DNA from 3 places in the Allobosea sp. P4_E12 genome. Region 2 is predicted to be linked to each of the others. Evidence: riboswitches for the same ligand, from Rfam matches in the RefSeq annotation. Region 2 holds a riboswitch; each other region holds the start of a gene.
The links. Region 2 has a riboswitch for thiamine pyrophosphate ahead of thiC (phosphomethylpyrimidine synthase ThiC). Riboswitches for the same ligand answer to the same signal wherever they lie in the genome.

Region 1 (7,748 bases), on a different contig from region 2:
CAATTTCGCGCCGATCGATCTGCAGAGGAGGATCGTCGATGTCGCGATCGCCAACAAGGACGTCCGGACGCTGGTTTTCCTGGGGGTGCTCTATCTCGCGATCGTCCTGCTCCAGGCGGCGCTGAAATATGCGCTTCTGGTCTATCAGGGCTGGGTCAGCGAAAGCGTCGTGAAAAGATCGCGCGACCACTTGACGGCCGTTGCCACCGAGAGGGCATCGTCCGACGCGAACACGAGCGGACAGACGGTCAATGTCATTGGCCGGGAAATCGACGGGGTCGGCGGTTTTGTGGGGGTCGGCATCTCGGAATTCGTCGTCAACCTGACCTTTCTTTGCGTGATCCTCGGCTACATGCTGTACATCCAGCCGCTGATCGCGCTGATCAGTATGGTCTTCCTGCTGCCGCAGGTCTTCCTCGCGCTCTATATGCAGGCCGACCTCAACACGCTCGTCGAGCGGCAGGTTGGGCTGGTGCGCAAGCTCGGCGACGAAACCGTCGCCGAGGCTGGGAGCGGGTCCCGGAGCGGCCCAGAATCCAAGCCGACCCCGACGGAATCGGCCACGATCCATGCGATCTTTCGCAACCGGATCCGGTTCTATTTCCTCAAATACGGGCTCAAGACCTTGCTGAACGTCGCGAATGCCATCGGTCCGCTGATGGTTCTCCTCGTCGGTGGCTGGATGGTGATCCAGGGGCAGACGACGATCGGCACCGTCGTCGCCTTCATCTCGGGCCTGGAGCGCCTTTCCAGTCCCTTGCGCGACCTGCTCAACTTCTACCGCGAGTATCAGCAGGCGAAAGTCCAGTACCAGATGATCGGACGCTGGGTCGAAGGCAAGACCTGAGCCGGATCGAGGCCGGGTATTCCGCCCGGGGCAGGGGCGCCGCCACGGCTTCACCCGTCATCCCGGATCAGCGCCAGGGCTGTCGAATGGTCCGGCCCCAGTGTTGCAGGCGGGATCATTGCGGAAGCGTTTTTTGGGAATGCTACGGTCGGGACCGAAGCATTTATCCGCCCGATGCTGCCATAAGCGCCTGAGCCGCGTCAGGAGCTTCATCATGTCCTCTCTTTCAGCGAAGCCGCCGTTCTTCGGCTGGCATATCGTCGCTGCGACCTTTGTTCTGGCGGTATTCGGATGGGGCGTCGGTTTCTACGGGCCGCCGATCTACCTGCAAACCGTCGTCGAACGGACCGGCTGGTCCGTGGCCTTGGTCTCCGCGGCTGTCACCCTGCACTTCCTAGTCGGGGCGGTGATCATCGCCAATCTGCCGCGCCTCTATCGAAGCCTGGGGGTTCCCATGGTGACGGCGCTCGGGGCGGCCTTGCTTGCGACCGGGGTCGTCGGCTGGGCGATGGCCAGCGAGCCGTGGCATCTCTTCTGCGCGGCTTTGTTGAGTGGCGTGGGCTGGGTTGCGATGGGCGCCGCAGCCGTCAACGCGATCATCTCTCCCTGGTTCGTGAGGTCTCGCCCTGCGGCTCTCTCGATGGCCTATAACGGAGCCAGTATCGGCGGCGTGATTTTCTCACCTCTCTGGGTCGCTCTTATCCTCGCCATCGGTTTTCTCAAGGCGGCGATCGTGGTTGGCGTGATCATGGTCGCCGCTATTCTTGCCCTGTCGATTTTCGCGTTTTCAAAGACTCCCGGGCGACTGAACCAGTTCCCTGACGGCATTCGGCCAGCCGCAGGTCCGGCTGCGGTCAACGCTTCGGCTGTGGCGGCCATGCCAAAGGGATCGCTGTGGCGGGACCGTCGTTTCCTGACGCTGGCGGCAGGGATGGCGTTGGGTCTGTTCGCCCAGATCGGCCTTCTCGCCCATCTGTTCTCGCTGCTCGTGCCGGCCATCGGGCCTCAAAATGCCGGGCTGGCCATGGGGGGCGCAACGATCGCCGCGATCGCAGGCAGGACGGTGGTCGGCCTTGTCATGCCTGCCTCAGCGGACCGTCGTCTCGTCGCCTGCGCGAGCTATGCGGTCCAGATTGGCGGGTCATTGACCTTCCTGATCGCGGGCGATGCCAACGCAACGCTGATGATCATGGGCGTCATTCTGTTCGGTGCGGGGATTGGCAATGCCACATCCCTGCCACCGCTCATCGCACAGGTCGAATTCGGCAAGGCAGACGTTGCCCGCGTCGTTCCACTGATCGTTGCCATCGGACAGGCAGGTTATTCCTTTGCGCCGGCCGTGTTCGGCGCTCTGCGGACGCTGTCGCCAACCGGACTGTCGAGCTTCGATGGGGCAGCGCTGTTTGCGGTCGCTGCCGTGGTGCAAGCAGCCGCCATGGCCTGTTTCCTATGGGGGCGCCAAAGGCGCTCGCTGCCAGGCGCGACCGCATGACGGAGACAGGCCCCTTGGACCTGGCAGGGGCGAACCCTGTGCGGCTAGCCCTCGCCACCTGCGTCGGACAGCACCCTTGCCGGCACGGGGAGGACGGTCGCCCTCTGGCCGTTTTGCGTGGCCAGCCATTTCAGATAGCGCAGGCGTGCCGCCACCGTGTTGCTGCGATGGGTGATTTGCAGCCACTCAAGATACTCGGCGAGGCGAACGGTGATGATCTGGACGGTCTTGCCCTTGGCCAGAAGCAGCTCCGTCGCGGCAGCGAACTGGCGCTTCCATTCGGGATAGGAGCGGGGGATCCTGGGGTCCTTGCCGACCATGTCCAGCAAGGCAGGAAAGTCATCTTCTGAATACCACGGTACCAGCACGGTGTCGTAGTAATCGAACTTCCGCATGGCTGTGTCCGCCCAGCAATCGGAAAGCGTCGCCCAGCTCCGATCCTACCAGTTCTCCTGCTGGCTTACGAGTTGCGCGCAGTGCCTCACCGGTTTGCGCGCGGGCGAGTTGCAGATCTCGGGATATTCGGTCGGCGCCATCACGAAGGATGCAAGCCCTCCGTCGGGCACGGAAAGCCCGTTTCAAGCCCGTTTCCTGGGCTCTGCCCCGATCCCGCCCCGGCGCGGGGATCGGCCGTTTCCTTCGCGTCCATTCTGTCAGGCGCGCCTAGGCGCTGGCCGGCAAGGATTTCAGCGTCCTGATGATCTCGCTCTCGGTATAGGGTTTTCGAAAGAACCGGGCCCGCTCCGGCAATTTCTGAGGGTCGACCCGGACATGGCCCGAGGTCACCATCAGCCCGATCGGCGGCCATTTCTCGCGCACGACCTCGACCAGCTGCAGGCCGTTCAGCGAGCCCGGCATCTCGACATCGGTGAAGAGGATGCGGACATCGTCGCGTTGCTCGAGAATGGCCAGGGCCTCGTCGGCGGTCGCTGCCTCTACGGCGAGGTAACCGGCCTCCTCGACGAGCAAGGCCGCATACATCCTGATGATCGGCTCGTCGTCGACAACGAGAACAACCGGCTTTTCCGCGTCTGTAGGCACTGGGCTTCTCCTGAACCGCCTTCTTGTCGCGGCGGTAGAGGTCCAACGGCTCATGGACCGGAACGTTCCGCCGTCGCGCCTGCTTTGGGCGCTACGGACAATGCATGCTGTTGGCATGGCCGGCGGAGCGCTCCCTCGTGAAGCCGCCCGCCTGGCCGCGCGTGCCGGCAGCGGAAGCGGAGCGCGGGTGAATGGCGGCAGGCGAGGTGCCTCAGCAGCGCCTTGGACCCGCGAAGATTCCCGGCCCCTGGCCCGCCAGCCGGGGTCCTCCCGGCGTTCGTGTCGGATTGGCCTTGACCTCGCTGCCGCCCCGGCTCCAGACTGCGCGGATCCAAGGAGATCCCCGGCAAGGGGCTGAGAAACCGCTGGCAGACCGGGTGTCCCCCGGAGAGGCGCGCGGAAATCCTTCGAACCTGATCCGGCTCATACCGGCGGAGGGATGGAGCGTCGCGGCACTTGCCGGCAGCCGAAGGGTTGCCAGATCTCCTTCCCCGAGCGGGCGAGGAGTTTGCCATGCGCGGCCCGCCACATACCACCCTTCGCCGCTCTGGCGGCGCTTCCGGGCCTGTCGCCTGCGAGGTGCCGGCCGTCACCGATATCGCCATCATTGGCGGCGGCCTGATCGGTCTGTCCATCGGCTGGCGGCTGGCCCGGCGCGGCTTTGACGTGACCGTTTTCGAGCGTGGCACGATCGGGCAGGGGGCAAGCCTTGCCGCGACCGGCATGCTGGCCGCGGCCGCCGAGCTGGAGCCGGGCGGCGAGGAGCATCTGCCGCTGGCGCTGGAAAGCCAGCGGCTCTGGCCGGGTTTTGCGCGCGAGCTCGAAGCCGAGAGCGGGCTCGGCATCGACTATCGCCGGGACGGTGTCCTGCTGGTCGCGCTGGGGCGCGAAGAGGTCGAGCGCCTGCGTTTTCGCCATGACCTGCAGCGCCGCGCCGAGCTTGAGGCGGCATGGCTCGGCGGGGCGCAATGCCGCGAACGCGAACCCGGCCTGAGGCCTTCGGTCGTTGCCGGTATTTTCTGCCCGGCCGACCATCAGGTCGATCCGCCGCGCGTCATGGCGGCGCTGCGACGCGCCTGTCTCGCGGCCGGAGCGCATCTGGTCGAAGCCTGCGAGGCCGAGCCGGAGCTGGCCGGGGGGCGCGCTCTCGGCGTCTCGACGCCACGCGGGCTCTGCAAGGCTCCGATCGTGATTGCGGCCGCCGGCGCCTGGACCCGAATTCACGGGCTCGACATCCCCGTGCGCCCGCTCAAGGGCCAGTCACTCGCGCTCCGCAGCACGCCCGAGACCGGTACGCTTGCGCGCGTCGTCTGGACCGAGCAGGTGCATCTCGCCCCCAAAAGCGACGGCACTCTCCTCGTCGGCGCCACCATGGAAGAACGCGGCTTCGACGACAGCGTGACCGCTGGCGGTGTCTATGCCCTGCTCGACGGCGCCCGGCGCGCATTGCCCTCGACCGAGGAGATGCCGGTCGAGGCGATCTGGTCCGGCTTCCGCCCGACCTCGATCGATGATGCGCCGATCGTCGGCGAGACGGGGATATCGGGCCTGCTCGTTGCGACCGGCCATCACCGCAACGGCTATCTGCTCGCCCCCGTCACGGCTGCCGCAATCGAGCAGTTCCTCGTCGAAGACCGCATCACGGGGCCGGCCGCGTCATTCGGTCAGGCGCGCTTCACCCCATCTCTGGAGGCAACCTCATGAAACTCGTCATCAACGGCAAGGACCGCGATAGCGCGGCGCAGAATCTGGCGGCGCTTTGGCAGGAGGAGACGGCCGAGCTGGACTTGCCGGGGCCGCAGGGCTTCGCCATCGCGCTGAACGGCACCGTGGTGCGGCAGGTCGACTGGGCGCAGACACCTCTGTCGGGCAACGACCGCGTCGAAATCATCCGTGCCTTCGCGGGAGGCTGACATGAGCACCCCAATCGAGGCCCTCACCATCGCCGGCACGGCATTGTCGTCCCGGCTCCTCATAGGCACGGCCGGCTATCCGAGCCAGCGCATCATGGTCGATGCCATCGAGGCCAGTGGTTCGGACCTTGTCACGCTCTCCATGCGTCGCATTTCGCTGCAGGGTCATGGCTCCGACACGGTGCGCCTGCTCGCCGGCCGCCGCTTCCTGCCCAACACGGCGGGCTGCGAAACCGCGCGCGACGCGATCCTCACGGCCGAGCTTGCACGCGAGGCGCTCGGCACCAACTGGATCAAGCTCGAGGTGATCGGCGATCGCGAGACGCTTTATCCCGATGTCGGCGAGTTGCTCGAGGCGACGCGCCAGCTCGTCGACAAGGGGTTCGTCGTCCTGCCCTATTGCAACGACGATCCGGTCATCTGCGCACGCCTGGCCGATCTCGGCGCCGCTGCCGTGATGCCGATGGGGTCGCTGATCGGCTCGGGCATGGGCGTCGCCAATCCGGCCAATCTCGAGCTGATCTGCACCCGCTCGCCCGTGCCCGTGATCGTCGATGCCGGCATCGGCACGGCCTCCGACGCCGTGATCGCCATGGAATGCGGCGCGAGCGGGGTACTGCTCAACACGGCCGTCGCCAAGGCCGATGATCCCGTGCGAATGGCACTCGCCATGCGTCACGCCGTCGAGGCCGGCTGGAACGCCCGCCTGGCGGGGCGCATTCCGCGGCGTGGGCGCGCTCAGCCGTCGAGCCCGCAGCTCGGGCTTGTGGGTTCGTGAACAGGCTGCCCGACCGGCTGCTCGTCGTCACCGACCGGCATCAGGCGGTGAAGCCCTTGCCGCAGGTTGTCTCTGCGGCGCTCGCGGGCGGGGCACGCTGGATCTGGCTGCGCGATCGCGACCTCGATCCGGCGGAACGCCGCAGCCTGGCGCTGCAGCTCCATGAGCTGGTGAGCCTGGCGGATGCGGTTCTGACGATCGGCGGTGATGTGGATCTCGCTGCTCGGGTCGGGGCGCGGGGCGTCCATCTGCAATCGGCTGGGGCGATCTCCGCGGCCCGCGCCGTGCTCGGCGTCTCCGCGCTGATCGGCGTCTCCGCGCATGACGAGGCCGATGTCCGGGCGGCTGCGGCGGCAGGCGCCGATTATGTCACGGCGAGCCCGATCTTCGCGACGGCGAGCAAGCCCGGCTACGGTCCGGCCCTGGGCCTGACCGTGCTGCGGCGCTGGGCGGCGATCGGCCTGCCGATCGTGGCCCTTGGCGGCATCACCTGCGAGCGCGCGCCACTCTGTATCGAGGCTGGTGCTGTGGGCGTCGCAGTGATGGGGGAGGTGATGCGAGCCGTGGATACGGCCACGACCGTACGCCGCCTTCGCGCCTGCGCGCTGATGAGTCCACGCCTTGGTGTATGAGCAGGTCGAAACGAGAGGAATGGCCTGCGCCGATGCGACGGATCGTGATCCTGGGGAATGCCGGCAGCGGCAAGTCGACGCTCGCGCGAGCACTGGGCGAGCGGCTCGCGCTGCCGGTCGTGCATCTCGACCGTTTGTTCTGGGAAGCAGGCTGGGCGAAGGCCGAGCCCCGGCTCTTTCGGAATCGCGTGCGGGACGCCGTGTCCGGCGATGCCTGGATCTGCGAAGGCAACTACTCCCGCCAGACCTTCGAATTGAGGCTGCCGCGCGCCGATATCGTCATCTGGCTCGACACCCCGCGGACGACCTGCCTGGCCCGCGTCCTGTGGCGCAGCGTGCTGAACCGGCCGCGGCCGGATCTCCCCGATGGCTGCACCGAAAAGCTGAACGCAAAGTTCCTCGGCTTCCTCCGATATGTCTGGGCCTTCGATAGGGACAAGCGACCGCAGATCGAGCGCGAGCGGGTCGCGACCGCCGCTCATGTCCCGGTGGTCTATCTCCGCGACGCCGGCCAGATCTCGGCGTTCGTGAATGCGGCGGCGGCCGGGTAGGGCGGGCAGGAGGGCAGGGTGAAACAGGATCTCGACCTGATCAGGGGACTGGAGGAAGCGCTGTTCAAGCCAGCGGTTCGAGCCTCTCCCGAAGCTCTCGATCGGCTTTTGGCTGACAGTTTCGTCGAGTTCGGCCGCTCCGGCGGCGTCCCTGACAAGACCGAGGTGATCCGAAGCCTTGCCGAGGGCAATGCCGAGACGGTCGACGTGCCGGCAGCCAGGGATTTCGTTCTCCGATCCCTGGCCGATGATGTGGTCCTGCTGACCTATCTGAGCTTTCGCGTCGCGAATGGCTGCGAGGAGCGGCATACGCTGCGAAGCTCGATCTGGCGGTTCATCGAGGGGCGCTGGCAGATGGTCTTTCACCAGGGAACGCCTGCTGGCCAGCCGTCCTGACGGGGGCTTCGTGCGGGGGCTTGAGCCGCCGCGGCGGTGTTGACCCAGATCCGCGATCGTCCCTCCCGCTGCGCCCGGGAGGGACAATCGCAATCGCC
Region 2 (7,748 bases):
CGGCCGCGGGATGGCCGCTATGGCTCGCGGGCACGATCTCCCCGATCGGGGCCGACTGGTCGAAGCCCTTGCCCATGTCCCAGGGGCGGCCGGTCTTCTTGGCTTCGCCCTGCAGGTCGCGGCGGGTCATATCGAGCCCGGCCGCATAGCCATAGACATGCGAGAGCGCCTCGGAGACCGGGATGTCGCGCCCGCCGGTGCCAATCGCGACGACCAGCTCCATCTCGTGGTGCAGGTCCTTGGTCTTGCTGGGATAGGGCATGTCGGTGCCGTTGATCACCACTGCGTCCGCGGGCTTGGTGAAGAAGAACGGCTCCTCGCGGTCGGGATCGCCCCCCATTTCGCGGGTATGTTCGGCATAGTTGCGTCCGACGCAGAAGATGCGGCGCACGGGGAAGAGCCCGCCACCCGCTACCGGAACCGCGTTGATGGCGGGCGGTTCGATCACATAATTCGTCATGACGCAGCGCTCCCTCGATGTCGTGCCGTTCATGGGCGAGCGACGGGCGCGAAGCAAGGGGCCGGGCGCTCGTGGCGGGGCTGCGCGCCCGGCATTGCCGCGTGACGGTTCAGGTGGATGCGGGAGCTTCTGGCGGCGTCGGCAGCAGCCGCTTGAGCACCGCGCGCAGTGCGCGCGCGGCGGCCTCGACATCGTCCTGCACGAACAGCGCGCCGATCACGGCAATGCCGTCAGCCCCTGCCTCGATGACCGAGGCCGCATTCATTGCCGTGATGCCGGCGATGGCTCCGACCGGGAGCGGCCCCAATGCGGCAGCAGCCTTGCGCCGCAGGGCCGTGAAGCCGTCGAGACCGAGCGAGGAGCCGGCATTGTCCTTGTGCGAGGTCTGGAAGACACCGCCGATGCAGGCATAGTCGATCTTCGCCGAGGCCAATGCGGAGAGTTCATCCTCATGCTTCAGCGTCGCGCCGATGATGGCGCGGGGCCCGAGCAGGCGGCGGGCATCGTTCGGCTTCATGTCGTCGGCGCCGAGATGGACGCCGTCGGCACCGGAAGCGAGCGCGACATCGACGCGATCGTTGATCAGCAGCGGCACCCTTGTGCCGTGCAGGGCCGAGCGGATGGCCCGGGCCTCGCGCACCATCTCGCGCGTCGTCTCGGTCTTGGCGCGCAGCTGGATCAGGGTGGCGCCGCCATCGACCGCGGCACGCGCCAGGTCGGCCAGCGAGCGCCCGGCCGCGATCTGCGGATCGACAATGCCGTAAAGGCGGATATCAACGCTCACCCGTGCTCTCCCATCCGTTCGCGCAGCGTGGCCTCGTCCATCCCTGCCAGCGCGTCGATCAGGTGCACGGCGAAGCTGCCGGGCCCTTGCGATGTCTCTGCCGCAATCTCGCCGGCGACGCCATAGGCGGTCAGCGCGGCGGCGGCCGCGACTGCCGGATCGCCCTCGACCGCGCAGCATGCCGCGATCAGGGCGCCCGCTGCGCAGCCGACCCCGGTGACCCTCGTCATCAGCGGATGGCCATGGGAGACGGACAGCATGCCGCCTGCGCGCATGATCCGGTCGACCTTGCCGGTGGTGACGAGCGTGAGGTTGCGCTCGCGCGCCGTCTTGAGATCGGCAGCAAGCGCGGCCATCTCGGTCGCGTTGCCGCGCACGACGATGTTCGGCAGGCGCAAGACCTCGCGCGCCACGCGCTGGCGCAGCGGCGAGAGTTCGACGAAGACCGGATCGAAGACCAGCGGTTTCTGTCGGTCGCGCGCGACCTCCAGCAGCTTCGGGATGGCGAGTTCGCTCTCGGCATTGATCGTGCCGATGTTGATCAGGATCGCGCCGGCGCCCTCGGCCATTGCCGCGATCTCGTCGACATGGATCGCCATGGACGGGATCGCGCCGAAGGCGAGCAGCATGTTCGCCGTAATGTTCTGCGCCACCGTATTGGTGAGGCATTGCACCCGCGGGCGGCTCGCTGCCACCCGCGCCAGCACGCCTGCAACGACCGTCGCGTCGAAGCGGGCCGCGGTCATCGTCGCGCTCATTCCGCCGCCGGCAAGTAGAGATTGCCGCCCTTGGCGAGGAATTCCTGCGATTTCTCCGCCATGCCCTCGAGCGCCGCGCGTTCGTTCTCGCCCATCGCCAGCACTTCGGCGCGCAGATCCTGCGTGATCTTCATCGAGCAGAATTTCGGCCCGCACATCGAACAGAAATGCGCGACCTTGTGGGCATCCTTCGGCAGGGTCTCGTCATGGAAGGAACGTGCCGTATCGGGGTCGAGCGCCAGGTTGAACTGGTCCTCCCAGCGGAAGTCGAAGCGGGCGCGCGAGACCGCGTCGTCGCGGATCTTGGCCGCTGGATGGCCCTTGGCGAGATCGGCGGCATGGGCCGCGATCCGATAGGTGATGACGCCGGTCTTGACGTCGTCGCGGTTGGGAAGGCCGAGATGCTCCTTGGGCGTGACATAGCAGAGCATGGCGCAGCCGAACCAGCCGATCATCGCCGCGCCGATGCCCGAGGTGATGTGGTCGTAACCCGGCGCGATGTCGGTGGTCAGCGGTCCCAGCGTGTAGAACGGCGCCTCGCCGCATTCGCGCAGCTGCTTGTCCATGTTCTCCTTGATCTTGTGCATCGGCACGTGGCCCGGGCCCTCGATCATCACCTGGCAGCCCTTGTCCCAGGCGACCTTGGTGAGCTCGCCCAGCGTCTCCAGCTCGGCAAACTGGGCGCGGTCATTGGCGTCGGCGATCGAGCCCGGACGCWGGCCGTCGCCGAGCGAGAAGGAGACGTCATATTTGCGCATGATCTCGCARATCTCGTCGAAGCGCTCGTAGAGGAAGCTCTCCTTGTGGTGCGCGAGGCACCAGCGCGCCATGATCGAGCCGCCGCGCGAGACGATGCCCGTGACGCGGCTCGCAGTGAGCGGGACATAGGGCAGGCGCACGCCGGCATGGATGGTGAAATAGTCGACGCCCTGCTCGGCCTGCTCGATCAGCGTGTCCTTGAAGACCTCCCAGTCGAGCTTGATCGGGTCGCCGCCGACCTTCTCAAGCGCCTGGTAGATCGGCACCGTGCCGATCGGAACCGGCGAGTTGCGCAGGATCCAGGAGCGGATGTTGTGGATGTTGCGGCCGGTCGACAGGTCCATCACCGTGTCGGCGCCCCAGCGGATCGCCCAGACCAGCTTCTCGACCTCCTCGGCAGCGCCGGACGTCACGGCCGAATTGCCGATATTGGCGTTGATCTTGACCAGGAAATTGCGGCCGATCGCCATCGGCTCCAGTTCGGGGTGGTTGATATTGGCCGGGATGATGGCGCGGCCGCGGGCGATTTCCTCGCGCACGAATTCAGGGGTGACGAATTCCGGAACCGAGGCGCCAAAGCTCTCGCCATCGGCATGGCGCTCGCGTGCGCCTTCGAGCATCGCGGCGCGGCCGAGATTCTCGCGATGCGCGACATAGATCATCTCGGGCGTGATGATGCCGGCCTTGGCGAACTCGTACTGGGTCGCCATCTGGCCGGGCTTCGCCTCGAGGATCGGGCGTGGGGCCGGGCAGGCGGRAACGAGCTGTTCAGGCGAGATATGGCCGTTATCGGCGGCAGTGACGGCGCGGCCGGGCACGGTCGTGAAGCCGGAGGCATCGAGCCAGGCGCGGCGCGGCTGCGGCAGGCCGGCATTCAGGTCGATCGTGACATCGCTCTCGGTGAACGGACCGGACGGGTCGTAGATCCGGACCGGCGGCTCGGAATCGGTGGTGAGCTGAACTTCGCGGAAGGGCACCCGCATCTCGGGATGGTCCGGCGGCGCGACATAGATCTTGCGCGAGCCGATGATCGGTCCGGTCGTCACGCTTTGAGGGGCAGCCTTGACGGTATTCTTCTGGGGCTTGGTGTGGGCGTTCATGGGATCTCCTCCTTGGTCCAAGGTTCAGGAGATCCGGGTTTAGAAGCGGTCCAGTCGCTGTCTGCGGGTACACGTGTGGCGCACGCCGCGTTCCAGTCCCTCCGCCGGTATGACCCGGATCAGGTTCGACGGGTTCGGCTTTGGACGCCATCTCAGCTCTTGCGAGCACCCCTCGGAACGAAGCGGAGGTTAGGGCCGGCGGCTCTTGAACGCAACCGGCAAGGGGCGGGATGCGGCCCTGCCATGCGGCGCCGGAATGCCGGGCTCAGGCGAGAATGTCGACGTTCTGGCCCTGGCCAGCGGCAAGAGTAGCCTTCTGGGACTCGGCACTCTGCTGCAGCATATCCACGAGCGCCTGGTCGGACGTCGCCTGCTGCTTCACCATCGCTGTCTGCAAGGTCTGGCGGGTCGAGGCTGCCTGGCTTGCGGCAAAGCCCTGCGCGATCGCGACGGTTGTCTCACTCATCTCAACTCTCCTTACGACAGGTCTTAAGCCGGAGAGCTTGCTGATTCCTGAATCCCCTGATCCGGGGAGACCGGCGCGACGGTCGCCCGCCGCGCCGGTTCTATTGGTTCACTGCGGCTGATTCTGCCCGGCCAGCAGCGGGGTGATGCGTCGGAGCGTGACGCGGCGGTTCTCGCGGGCGGCCTCCTGCGTCTGCACCTTGAGATACTGCTCGCCATAGCCCTGCGTCGTCAGGTTCTCCGGCGGCACCTGGAAATCGCGCGTCAGGATCTCGGCGACCGATTGGGCCCGGCGATCCGAGAGCGAGAGGTTGTCGACATCCGAGCCGACGGCGTCGGTATGGCCCTCGACCAGGAAAACCTCGTTCGGCGCGCGCTGCAGTGCCTGGCTGATCGAGGCGGCAATCACCGAGAGCCGCTGCGCCTGGTTGGGGGTGACCTCCCAGGACCCGGTCTCGAAGGTTACCGTGTCGATATCGACGCTGCGCATGCGGGCGCGCAGGTCCGGCGAGTAGCGGACCTCGTCGAGCGTGTAGCGGCGCGGGATCGCGGCGATCGGCGGGGCGGTGATCGTCTCATAGATCAGGCGCTGGTCGGCCTGCTCGGCGTCGACGATATAGCGCTCGCGCGGGATCGGCAGCGGCGGCGGCGGCAGCACGACGACCTCGTCCGAGAAGCGCATATCCGGCCGATCGCGGCGGGTGTTGTCGATCATCACGATCTCATCGCCATCGCGCATGCGCCGGGTCCGGCGGATCAGGCGGCCATCCTCGTCGGTCACGGTGATGATGCGGCTGCCGTCCGGCCGTTCGAACACGGTGACGTTCTCGTCTCCGCGCCGTTCGGTCCGTCCCTGCCAGCCGAGGTCGCGGAAGCGCTCGGTCTCGTCGCGGCGGATGATGGCACGGTCGTCGTCGCGGATGATCGTGCGACCGGGCTCGCGAATGATCGTGACGTCGCCCTCGCGGCGCTCCTCGCGGCGCCCGCGGACATCGTCGAGGCGCGTCGCGCCCTGCGTCGCCATGATGCCGCCGAGTACGCCTACGCCAAGGCCGATCGCAGCCGCGCCACCGAGGCCGATGCCACCGCGACGGCCCTGCCGGTCAGGCGGGGGCAGTTGCCCGGGTCCAGCGGCTGGAGGCTGGCCGGCCGGAGGCGGAGCGAGCGTCTGGCCCGGCTGCGGCGGTGCAACGGGCGGCGGGACTGCGCCGGGCGCGCGACCGCCGGGGGGCGGGGCGAGCGGGGCTGCTGCCGGCGGCTGAGCGGGTAGCGGCGCCGGAACCTGACCGGGTGTTGCAGAAGGCGGTTGGCCGGCTGGCGGCGCGCCGGGCGCACGACCACCCGGAGGCGGCACCAGCGGCTGGGTCACGGGCGGCTGAGCTTGCGGGGCAGTTCTTGGCACCGGCGCTGGTGTCGGGCGAGCCGCCGGGGGTTGGGTCGGAGCCGTCGCTGGCGCCTGGCCGGGAGCGGTCACAGGCGGTTGGCCGGCTGGCGGCGCGCCGGGCGCACGACCACCCGGAGGCGGCGCCAGTGGCTGGGTGGCGGGCGGCTGGGCTTGCGGAGCCGTTCCTGGCACCGGTGCTGGCGTCGGGCGAGCCGCCGGAGGCTGGCCCGGAGCTGCCGCTGGCGCCTGGCCGGCCGGTGGCGTGCCGGGCGCACGGCCGGCAGGAGGTGGCGCCAGCGGGGCGGTAGCGGGCGGCTGGGTTTGCGGAGCCGCTCCGGGAGCGCGTCCCCCTGCTGGGGGCGTCAACGGTGCGGTTGCCGGCGGCTGCGCCTGTGGGGCGGGAATCGGACGGGCTGCCGGCGGCTGCACGGGGGCCGGGACGGGCGGCTGGGCGCGCGGCGGCACGGCCTGAGGCTGGCTGGGCTGGGCTGGAGGAGCCGGGCGCGGCACCGCCGGGATTGGCTGAGGCGCGGAGGAGGGCGGGGGCGCGGGTTGCGGCCGTATGGCTGGTGGGCGTCCGGGTTCGCCGGCGCCCGGCGGCACGGGGCGCGGCATCTGCGGCTCGCGGCGCGGTTCAGGCGGCGGCGCGGCGGGTGGGCGTGGCTGCGCGGGTGGCGCTGCGCTTGGCGCCGGAGGCGCGACCGGCCGCTGGATCGCAGGCGGCGCCCCGGGTGCTCCGGGAGCGGGCCGCGGGCGTTCGGCCCCAGGCGGGCGCGCCTCGCCGGGCGCGGCTGAGGCTCCCGGGGGGCGAGGCCGGCGCGGCTGTCCGGGCTCTTCGTCCGACGGCGCAGGAGCCTGCGCTAATCTCATCGGTGCCTGCGCCGGTTCGACCGCGAAGCCGCCATGCGACAGGGTCAGGCCGGGAAGGACAGTACCGATCAGAAGCCAGTTTTTCGTGCGCGTCATGAGTTCCGTTTCCGTTTCAGTGGCTCGGGCTATCAGCGCGCGTGCGCACTGAACCCGTCATGAACCGAAAACGGCCGAAATCGGGCAGGGTTCCTCCCCGCCCGACCCGAGCTGTGCGGGCTAAAGCCCGGCCTCGGCCTTTACATAGCGCGCGATCTCGGCGTGGCTGGCAAACCAGCAATCGCCCTTCGCCTTGGCATGCCGGATCAGCTCCTCGAGGATCCAGATGCGCGAGCGGTAGGTGATGACATGGGGATGCATGGTCAGCAGGAAGAGCCCGCCTTCCTCATGGGCGCGGTCGAATTCGCGGCGGAAGATGTCGAATACGGCTTCCGGCGCCGTGTAGGGCCGCAGCGCCTGGAAGCGGTTCATGTTGAAATAGACCGCATCGTCGCGGATCCATTCGACCGGAAGCTCGACCATGCCCGTCGGCTCGCCCTTCTCGATGATCTCGTAGGGGTCGTCATCGGCAAAGAGCGAGGAATCGTAGAGCAGGCCGAGTTCGCGCTCGATGCTCAGGGTCACTTCCGAAAAATCCCAGGACGGCGTGCGCATGCCGACCGGCCTGACGCCGGTGATCTTCTCCAGCGTATCGGCTGAGCGCAGATGCAGTTCGCGTTCGGCCGCGGGCGGCACGGCGGTGTTGACCTCATGGATCCAGCCATGCAGGCCGATCTCGTGGCCTTCCGCTATGACGCGGCGTTGCTCGTCGGGATAGAGCAGGGCGGTTACCGCCGGCACGAAGAAGGTCGCCTGGATCTGTTCCTTCGCCATCAGGCTGAGGATGCGCGGCATGCCGACGCGGTTGCCATACTGGCCCCAGGAGAGGCGGCCGACCGATTTGCCGCCATCGCGCAATTCGTTCGTCTCATGATCGACGTCGAAGGAGAGGGCGACGGCGCAGCGCGCGCCGTTCTTCCATTTCGTGGGCTTCAGGTTGCGGCCTGCGCGCACGCGCTCGACCTTGTCGCGCCAGACCTCCTCGGGCCATTGCCAGGGTTCGAGAGCAGGTTCGGTCATGGCGGATGTCCTTCAGGCTGGCGGGGCGGTCGGCAGGACCGGCACGGCGGCC
Region 3 (7,748 bases), on a different contig from region 2:
AGCCGCGATCTCGTTCTTGAGGCGCGTCGCGCTTGCCGGCCAGTTCGCCTCGAGATCCTGATTGTAGAGTGGCAGATCGTCGATCGTGATGACGCTCGCCTCGAAGGCGCCGGAGCCGAGTCGCGACAGCGCGACGGCGAGCTTGCCGTTGATGGAATCCTTGCGTGCGCTGCCAATGATGACGGCGAGCTTCAGCTTTGCCATGGGAGTTTTCCTTGGTTACAAAAAGAGACCGAGGCTCAATAAATGCCTGTGTCAAAGCCACGCAAGGAGGCACAATTTTGTCACCAGAGAACCTGCATGTGCCTCACGAGTGCCGCGCCGTTGGCGAGATGCTGTCCCGCGTCGGCGACAAGTGGACGATGCTGGTCGTAGATCTGCTCGGCGGAGGGCCGAAGCGCTTCACCGAGATCAAGCGCGCGCTCGGCAGCATCTCGCAGCGCATGCTGACGCTGACGGTGCGCAATCTGGAGCGCGACGGCCTCGTCACGCGCACACAGTTCCAGACGATTCCGCCACGCGTCGATTATGAGTTGACCGAACTCGGGCACTCACTGCGCTATCCCGTCAAGGCGCTCAGCGATTGGGTCGTCGCGAACCGGCGCGACATCACGGCCGCGCGGAGCCGCTTCGACGAAGCGCAGGAGCCGAAGCGCAAGCTTCTCAAACTCGCCTGAGAGAAAAACTCAGCGCCGCCGCGCTTCCAGCGGCAGCGAATCGAACAGGCTCGGCACAGCGCTGGTGCGCGCCTTCTCGATCGTCAGCATGCGCAGCTTGGTCTCCACCCCGCCATCGGCTGAGAAGCCGCCGGTCTTGCCGTTGGCCGCCAGGACGCGGTGACAGGGCACGATGATGGGAAAGGGATTCTCTCCCAACGCGACACCAACAGCGCGCGCTGCGCCCGGCTCTCCGATCCGCGCCGCGACTTCGCCATAGGTCAAAGTTTCGCCTGGCGGGATGCTCAGGGCAACGGCATAGACCTTTCGGTTGAAGGCCGAGAGACCGTCCATCTCGATAGGCAGGTGAGCAAGATCCCGCTTCTCTCCCCGCAGCAATGCCATGATCGCGCCAATCGCATCCTGCACGAACGGCGGAGCAGCGCTTTCGACAGCCTCCGGATAGCGCCGAGCCAACCGCTGGCGGGCTCGCGCCTCATCCTGCTCCGGCAGTTGCGCACCGATCAGGCGTTCGGCATTCCAGACCAGCGCGCAGGCGCCGATTGCCGTATCGAACAGGCAGAAACCCTGGCTCATCACGCCTCCCGACGGAAGCGGCGGCCTCAGACGTAGAGCCGCTCGCCTTCAAGCCCTTTGTACATCGCTGCGACCTGCTCGCCATAGCCGTTGAAGAGCAGTGTCGGTCGACGCACGCGCGAACCGAGAACCTGCTCGCTGGCCTGGCTCCAGCGTGGATGCGGCACCTCCGGGTTCACATTGGCCCAGAAGCCGTATTCCGACGATTGCAGAGCCTCCCAGAAGGTCTTGGGCCGCTCGGCGACGAAGCTGATCCGCGCAATCGACTTCACCGATTTGAAGCCGTACTTCCACGGCGTGATCAGGCGAACCGGCGCACCATGCTGATTCGGCAGTGGCTTGCCGTAGATCCCCGTCACCATCAGCGTCAGGTCGTTATTCGCCTCCGCCATAGTCAGCCCCTCGGTATAGGGCCAGGGATACCAGCGTTGCGTCTGCCCGGAGGCGACGCGCGGGTTAAGGAAGGTTTCGAACTTGACGTATTTGGCACTCGAGAGCGGTTTCGCCAGCGCCACCAGGGCCTTCAGCGGAAAGCCGGTCCAGGGCACGGCCATTGCCCAGCTCTCGACGCAGCGGAAGCGATAGAGCCGCTCCTCAAGCGGCATCTTGCGGACGAGATCGTCGAACCCGATCTCGAATGGCTTCTCGACCATGCCGTCGATCGCGATGTTCCAGGGCCGCGTCGGCAGCTTCTTCGCCGCACTGACGACATCCTTGGACATGCCGAATTCGTAGAAATTATTGTAGTTCGCCGCCAGCTCCTCGTCGGTCACCGGCCGGTCGAGCGTGTAGCTCGCATTGCGCTTGGCAGGATAGAGATCGAGCGTCGGATCCGCGCCTTGCGCGGCTGCGATCTGGGGCAATGTACTCCCGGCGATCAGCCCCGCGCTCCCGCCGAGAAAGGCCCGGCGGTTCATGGCGATATGTTCGGGAGTGGCCTGGCTTTCGGGCAATTCCCAGCCAGGGCGGCGTTTGATCAGCATCGACGGACATGCTCCGTTTCAGAGAGCGAAGCTTAGTCCACAGATGAGCTTCAAGTGCAATTCACGAGGGGGAGAGGCATCGGGCCCCTCACCGCATGGCTCCATGCATCCCGGCCCAAGCGAAGCGCAGGACCGGGATGACGTCGGAGTGTTTGGAGTGGACGCGTCAGCCGCGCGCTTCCAGCGCCTTGACGATCGCATCGCCCATCTCGGCGGTCGAGACGGCATTGGCGCCCGGCGCGGCGATGTCCTTGGTGCGGGTGCCGGCGCCAAGCACATCGGCGATCGCGCCTTCGAGCCGGTCGGCCGCCTCGATGGCGCCGAAGGAGTAGCGCAGCGCCATCGCAAAGGAGCCGATCATCGCGATCGGATTCGCCAGGCCCTTGCCGGCAATGTCGGGAGCCGAGCCGTGGACGGGCTCGTAAAGCGCCTTGCGCTTGCCGGTGGCCGGATCTTCAGCACCAAGCGAAGCGGAGGGCAGCATGCCGAGCGAGCCGGTCAGCATCGCCGCGACGTCGGAGAGAATATCGCCGAACAGGTTGTCGCAGACGATGACGTCGTACTGCTTCGGCCAGCGCACGAGCTGCATGGCGCAATTGTCGGCGAGCACATGCTCGAGTTCGACATCCCGGTAGTCCTTGGCGTGCAGGGCCGTGACCGTCTGCTTCCAGAGCACGCCGGTCTTCATGACGTTGTGCTTCTCGGCCGAGGAGACCTTGTTGCGGCGGGTGCGTGCCAGCTCGAAGGCGACGCGCGCGATGCGTTCGATTTCGGGCGTGGTGTAGAGCTGGGTATCGACGCCGCGCTTGGAACCGTCCTCCAGCGTGACGATCTCCTTGGGCTCGCCGAAATAGACGCCGCCGGTGAGCTCACGCACGATCAGGATGTCGAGCCCCTCGACCACCTCGGGCTTGAGCGAGGAGGCGGAAGCCAGCGCCGGATAGCAGATCGCAGGCCGCAGATTCGCAAACAGGCCAAGATCCTTGCGCAAGCGCAGCAGGCCGGCTTCGGGGCGATGCTGATAGGGCACATCCGCCCATTTCGGGCCGCCCACAGCGCCGAACAGCACCGCATCGGCATCCTGGGCGAGCTTCATGTCGCCTTCCGAGATCGCCGCCTTGTGCGCGTCATAGGCAGCGCCGCCGACAAGTCCGCGCTCGATGGCGAAGGAGGCGAGGCCCTGCCTCTCGAACCAGCCGACGATCTTCTCGACCTGGCCGGTCACTTCGGGACCGATGCCGTCGCCCGGCAGGAGGAGGAGCTTGTGGGTCGCCATGGTCGCCTCACGCGTTTGTCGGATGTTGCTGGGGCCAGAGCGGCCTTGCCGGGCTGATTAGGCGGGGAACGGGAGTGACGCAAGCGCAGCCGCGGGGCAGCGCGCCTGCGCGGCAAGCAGAAGCTGTACGATCGGCACCAGCATCGAACCGCTTCACTCCGGCCGGAGTGAAGCGGAGAGCTGGAAGCCGTCGCAGAGCGCGACGATGGTTTCCGGATCGGAGCCGCTAGCGCAGTGCCTCTGGCATCAGCCAGTATCCCGACGGCAACGGGTGCTCCGTCCTCAGGCCTTCTTCTCCATGTTCCAGAAGAACTGGACGGGCGAGAGCACCATGCCGGTCAGGCTCTTGCGATAGGCCATTGGCTGCTGCACCAGCCCCGCCGGCGCATAGGGCACCGTCTCGAAGGCGCGCTTCTCGATCGAGGCGGCCAGCTCCTTCTGCTTGGCCACCTCAGGCGTTGCAATCCACTGATCGCGCAGACCTTCCAGCGTGGCATCCTCCGGCCAGCCGAACCAGGCGGCAGGGCCATTGCTGCGCAACAGCGGATGCAGCGCGGGATTGAGCACGTCGGCGCCCGACCAGAGCGTGTGGAACACCGACCAGCCGCCCTGGTCCGGCAATCCGCGGTTGGAACGCCTGCCGATGAAGCTGGCCCAATCGGTCGCGACCAGATCGACAGTCATGCCGAGCTTCTTCAGCAGTTCCTGTGTCACCAGGCACTGGTTATAGGCGATCGGCTGGTCGGCGGGTGCCAGTAGCAACACCTTCTCGTTCTTGTAGCCGGCCTCCTGCAGCATGGCCTTGGCCCGCTCCAGATTGTTGCCGAGTGCAGCCTGTCCGCCCGCTCCGGTCGACATCGGCGAGCCCGGCGTGAAGAAGGTCTTGCACTCCTTGTAGTAGTCCTTGCTGCCGACGACCGCCTCCATGTAGTCGGTCTGATCGATTGCCATCATCACCGCCCGGCGGATGCCGGGATTGTTGAAGGGCGGCTGCAGATGGTTGAAACGCATCAGCAAGATCAGTCCCAGCGGCACGTTCTCGATCGCGATCTCGGGATTGCTCTTGAGCAGGGGCAGGAGATCGACCGGCGGCTGTTCGTACCAGTCGACCTCGCCCTGCATCAGCGCGCCGACTGCGGCTGAAACCTCGGTCAGCGGCAACCATTCGATACGGTCGATCTTGGCGACCTTGCCGCCAGCGGCCCAGGACGGAGCCTCCTCTCGTGGCCTGTACTTGGCGAAGCGCTCATAGATCGCGTTCTGGCCCGGCACCCATTGCTTGTCCATGAAGCGCCAGGGTCCGGAACCGATCGCCTCCGTGATGTTCTTGGTTGGCTCCATCATGGCCACGCGCTCGGGCATCATGAAGGGCACGTTCGAGGAGAGCTTGCCGAGCGCGTCCGGCAGCATCGGGAAGGGCTTCTTCAGGCGGATGGCGAAGGTGCGCTGATCGACGACATCGTAACCCTCGACGAATGTCGCGAAAGTCTGCCCGAAGGCATCGCGCGCCGACCAACGCTTGATCGAGGCAATGCAGTCCTGCGCCCTGACCGGCTGCTCGTCGTGGAACATCAGTCCGTCGCGCAGATGGAAGGTCCAGCGCAGCCCGTCCGGCGCAGTCTCCCAGCTCTCGACCATTTGCGGCTGGATGCGGAACTGCGCGTCCGTCGCAAAGAGGGTATCATATATCAGATAGCCGTGATTGCGGATAACATAGCTCGTAGCGACGATCGGATCGAGGGAGGGCAACGGCGTTGACGGAATGAAGCGCAGCGTATTGGCGCGCGACTGCGCGCGCGACGGAAATCCAACGAGGCTGGAAGCGGTTAAAGCGGAACTTCCGGCCAGAATCTGACGGCGATTGAGTCGCATTCGGCATCCCCTTGCTCTTGAGCTTTCGCGCCTGGCGCGCCTGCCTTCTGTTAAGCAAGAGATATACCAGCATGACCATGCGGCCAGACGCAATGGCCCTTGCGATGGCCAGGCGGCATCAACTGGACTCGCCCCGGCCCGCTCGCTATTCCCTTGACCGTCTCAACGGGGTGCCCGGCGATTTCGGGCTGAGAGGGAAGCGCAGGGCTTTCAACCCGTCGAACCTGATCCGGATCGTGCCGGCGGAGGGATTGAGCACTGGCGTCTCGCATCCGGAGACCGCCTTCCCTCTCGACCGTCATGGCCTGCCGTCGAATGCATGCGGGGTGACGCCATGACCTTTCTGAACAACCGGTTGACCCGGATCGCCGCCGCGCTCTCGGCGCTCCTGCTCGCGACGCCGTCCATGGCCCAGGAGAAACCGGCACTGACGGTCTACACTTATTCCTCCTTCACCGGGAAATACGGTCCCGGCGCGAAAGTGAAGGCGGCCTTCGAGGCGCAATGCAGTTGCACGCTGAACTGGGTCGCAAGCGATGATGCCGGCTCCCTCGTCGCGCGCCTGAAGCTGGAGGGTGAGGCGACCAAGGCCGATGCCGTGCTCGGCCTCGACATGAACCTTGCTGCAGAAGCCAAGGCGACGGGACTGTTCCAGCCCCATGGCCAGGACCGTGCCGCGCTCACTTTGCCCATCGCCTGGACTGACGATACCTTCCTGCCCTTCGATTGGGGGCATCTCGCCTTCGTCTATGATTCAACCAAACTTGCCGCGCCGCCCACCAGCCTGAAGCAGCTTGTCGACGATCCGAATGGGCCAAAGCTCGTGCTGCAGGACCCGCGCACCAGCGCGCCCGGGCTTGGCTTCCTGCTCTGGATGCGATCCGTCTATGGCGACGGCGCTGACGCCGCCTGGACCAGGCTCAAGCCGCGCATCGTCACCTTCACCAAGGGCTGGTCCGAGGCCTACGGACTCTTCCTCAAGGGCGAGGCCGACATGGTGCTCTCCTACGCGACATCGCCGGCCTATCACATCGGCGCCGAGAAGAAGACGCAGTACAAGGCCGCCCCCTTCAGCGAAGGCCACTATCTGCATGTCGAACTCGCCGGCATGACGCGCACGACGCGGCAGCCGGAACTCGCCAAACGCTTCCTCGCCTTCACGCTTTCGGACGCCTTCCAATCGCTGATCCCGGAAGGCAACTGGATGATGCCGGCGAAACAGGCGACAGGTGGACTGCCGGCTTCATTCGCCGATGTCGTCAAGCCGGAACGAACCTTGCTGTTCACGCCGGACGAGGTGCGCACGCAGCGCCGAACCTTCATCGACGCCTGGCTCGCCGCAGCGAGCCGCTGAGGCCTTGCTCCGCCCGGCCACGCTCACTGCGCTTGCCATCCTTGCGCTCGCCGGCGCCTCGCTCGCCGGGCTGGCGCGAGCCGGCGGCGACGTCGCGGCCCTGTCGTCGCTCGGCCCCTATCTCGCTCGCCTCGTCGCAGGAGCGACCGTCCAGGCGGGCCTGTCGATGCTGCTCTCGCTTCTGCTGGGCACGGCACTGGCGCTTGCCTTGCTGCGCCGCCGCTTCCCAAGCCGCAACCTCCTGCTCGCCGTGCTGACCGCCGCCGCCGTCGCACCGACGATCGTGATCGTCTTCGGCGTCATCGCGATCTATGGCCGTTCCGGGTTGCTCGGCGACCTGGCGCGTGCCGTCGGTGCTGAACCGCCGGCGATCTACGGGCTCCAGGGTATCCTGATCGCGCATGTGCTGATGAATACGCCGCTGGTGACGCGCACGCTGCTTCAGGCCTTCGGCCGCGAACCGGGCGAGCGGAGGCGCCTGGCGTCGGCACTCGGCTTCTCCGCCGCCGATTGTTTCCGGCATCTCGACTGGCCCGTGATCCGGCGCGAAGCCCCGGCGCTAGCCACCTTCGTCTTTCTGCTCTGCTTCACGAGCTTTGCCGTCGTGCTCTCGCTCGGTGGCGGGCCTGCCAATGCGACGCTGGAAGTCGCGATCTACGAAGCGGTCCGTTTCGAGGCCGATTTCGCCCGCGCGGCCGCTCTCGCCAGCCTCCAGCTTGTGCTCTGCCTCGGACTTGCGACTGCGCTCGCCGCACTCGCGCCGGCGGCCCGCGACGAGGCAAGTGCCGAGCGCCATGCGGTGCGCCCCGATATCCTCGCCCCTTCCCTGCGGCGGCTGGACTGCCTTGTTCTCATTCTGGCGACGGCATGGATCGCACCGCCTCTCCTCAGCATCGCAAGCGGCCTCACAGCCGTACCGATGCTCGCGACCGCCGAATTCGCATCGGCTGCCGCGACGAGCGCGGCGATCGCGCTTGGCGCTGGCCTCCTCGCCTGCCTGTTTGCCGTAC

Region 1: another riboswitch for thiamine pyrophosphate. It lies ahead of thiO (glycine oxidase ThiO); the one in region 2 lies ahead of thiC (phosphomethylpyrimidine synthase ThiC).
Region 3: another riboswitch for thiamine pyrophosphate. It lies ahead of thiB (thiamine ABC transporter substrate binding subunit); the one in region 2 lies ahead of thiC (phosphomethylpyrimidine synthase ThiC).

The regions. Positions count from the first base shown of each region.
Region 1 is NZ_JBFUIY010000013.1:169,819-177,566, reverse strand. It holds gene AC1DW9_RS18495 (ABC transporter transmembrane domain-containing protein) at 1-847, shown strand, start outside; gene AC1DW9_RS18490 (MFS transporter) at 1,062-2,339, shown strand; gene AC1DW9_RS18485 (hypothetical protein) at 2,384-2,734, opposite strand; gene AC1DW9_RS18480 (response regulator) at 3,003-3,380, opposite strand; TPP riboswitch at 3,705-3,837, shown strand; gene thiO (glycine oxidase ThiO) at 3,894-5,084, shown strand; gene thiS (sulfur carrier protein ThiS) at 5,081-5,293, shown strand; gene thiG (thiazole synthase) at 5,295-6,071, shown strand; gene AC1DW9_RS18460 (thiamine phosphate synthase) at 6,068-6,703, shown strand; gene AC1DW9_RS18455 (P-loop NTPase family protein) at 6,736-7,254, shown strand; gene AC1DW9_RS18450 (nuclear transport factor 2 family protein) at 7,273-7,650, shown strand.
Region 2 is NZ_JBFUIY010000008.1:95,605-103,352, reverse strand. It holds gene AC1DW9_RS12465 (fumarylacetoacetate hydrolase family protein) at 1-460, opposite strand, end outside; gene thiE (thiamine phosphate synthase) at 570-1,244, opposite strand; gene AC1DW9_RS12455 (hydroxyethylthiazole kinase) at 1,241-1,990, opposite strand; gene thiC (phosphomethylpyrimidine synthase ThiC) at 1,999-3,861, opposite strand; TPP riboswitch at 3,940-4,044, opposite strand; gene AC1DW9_RS12445 (hypothetical protein) at 4,127-4,327, opposite strand; gene AC1DW9_RS12440 (OmpA family protein) at 4,436-5,695, opposite strand; gene AC1DW9_RS12435 (polysaccharide deacetylase family protein) at 6,797-7,696, opposite strand; gene AC1DW9_RS12430 (dipeptide ABC transporter ATP-binding protein) at 7,709-7,748, opposite strand, start outside.
Region 3 is NZ_JBFUIY010000001.1:240,617-248,364, forward strand. It holds gene AC1DW9_RS01135 (NADPH-dependent FMN reductase) at 1-204, opposite strand, end outside; gene AC1DW9_RS01140 (winged helix-turn-helix transcriptional regulator) at 333-677, shown strand; gene AC1DW9_RS01145 (methylated-DNA--[protein]-cysteine S-methyltransferase) at 687-1,253, opposite strand; gene msrP (protein-methionine-sulfoxide reductase catalytic subunit MsrP) at 1,280-2,236, opposite strand; gene leuB (3-isopropylmalate dehydrogenase) at 2,403-3,512, opposite strand; gene AC1DW9_RS01160 (ABC transporter substrate-binding protein) at 3,795-5,384, opposite strand; TPP riboswitch at 5,541-5,652, shown strand; gene thiB (thiamine ABC transporter substrate binding subunit) at 5,719-6,738, shown strand; gene AC1DW9_RS01170 (ABC transporter permease family protein) at 6,743-7,748, shown strand, end outside.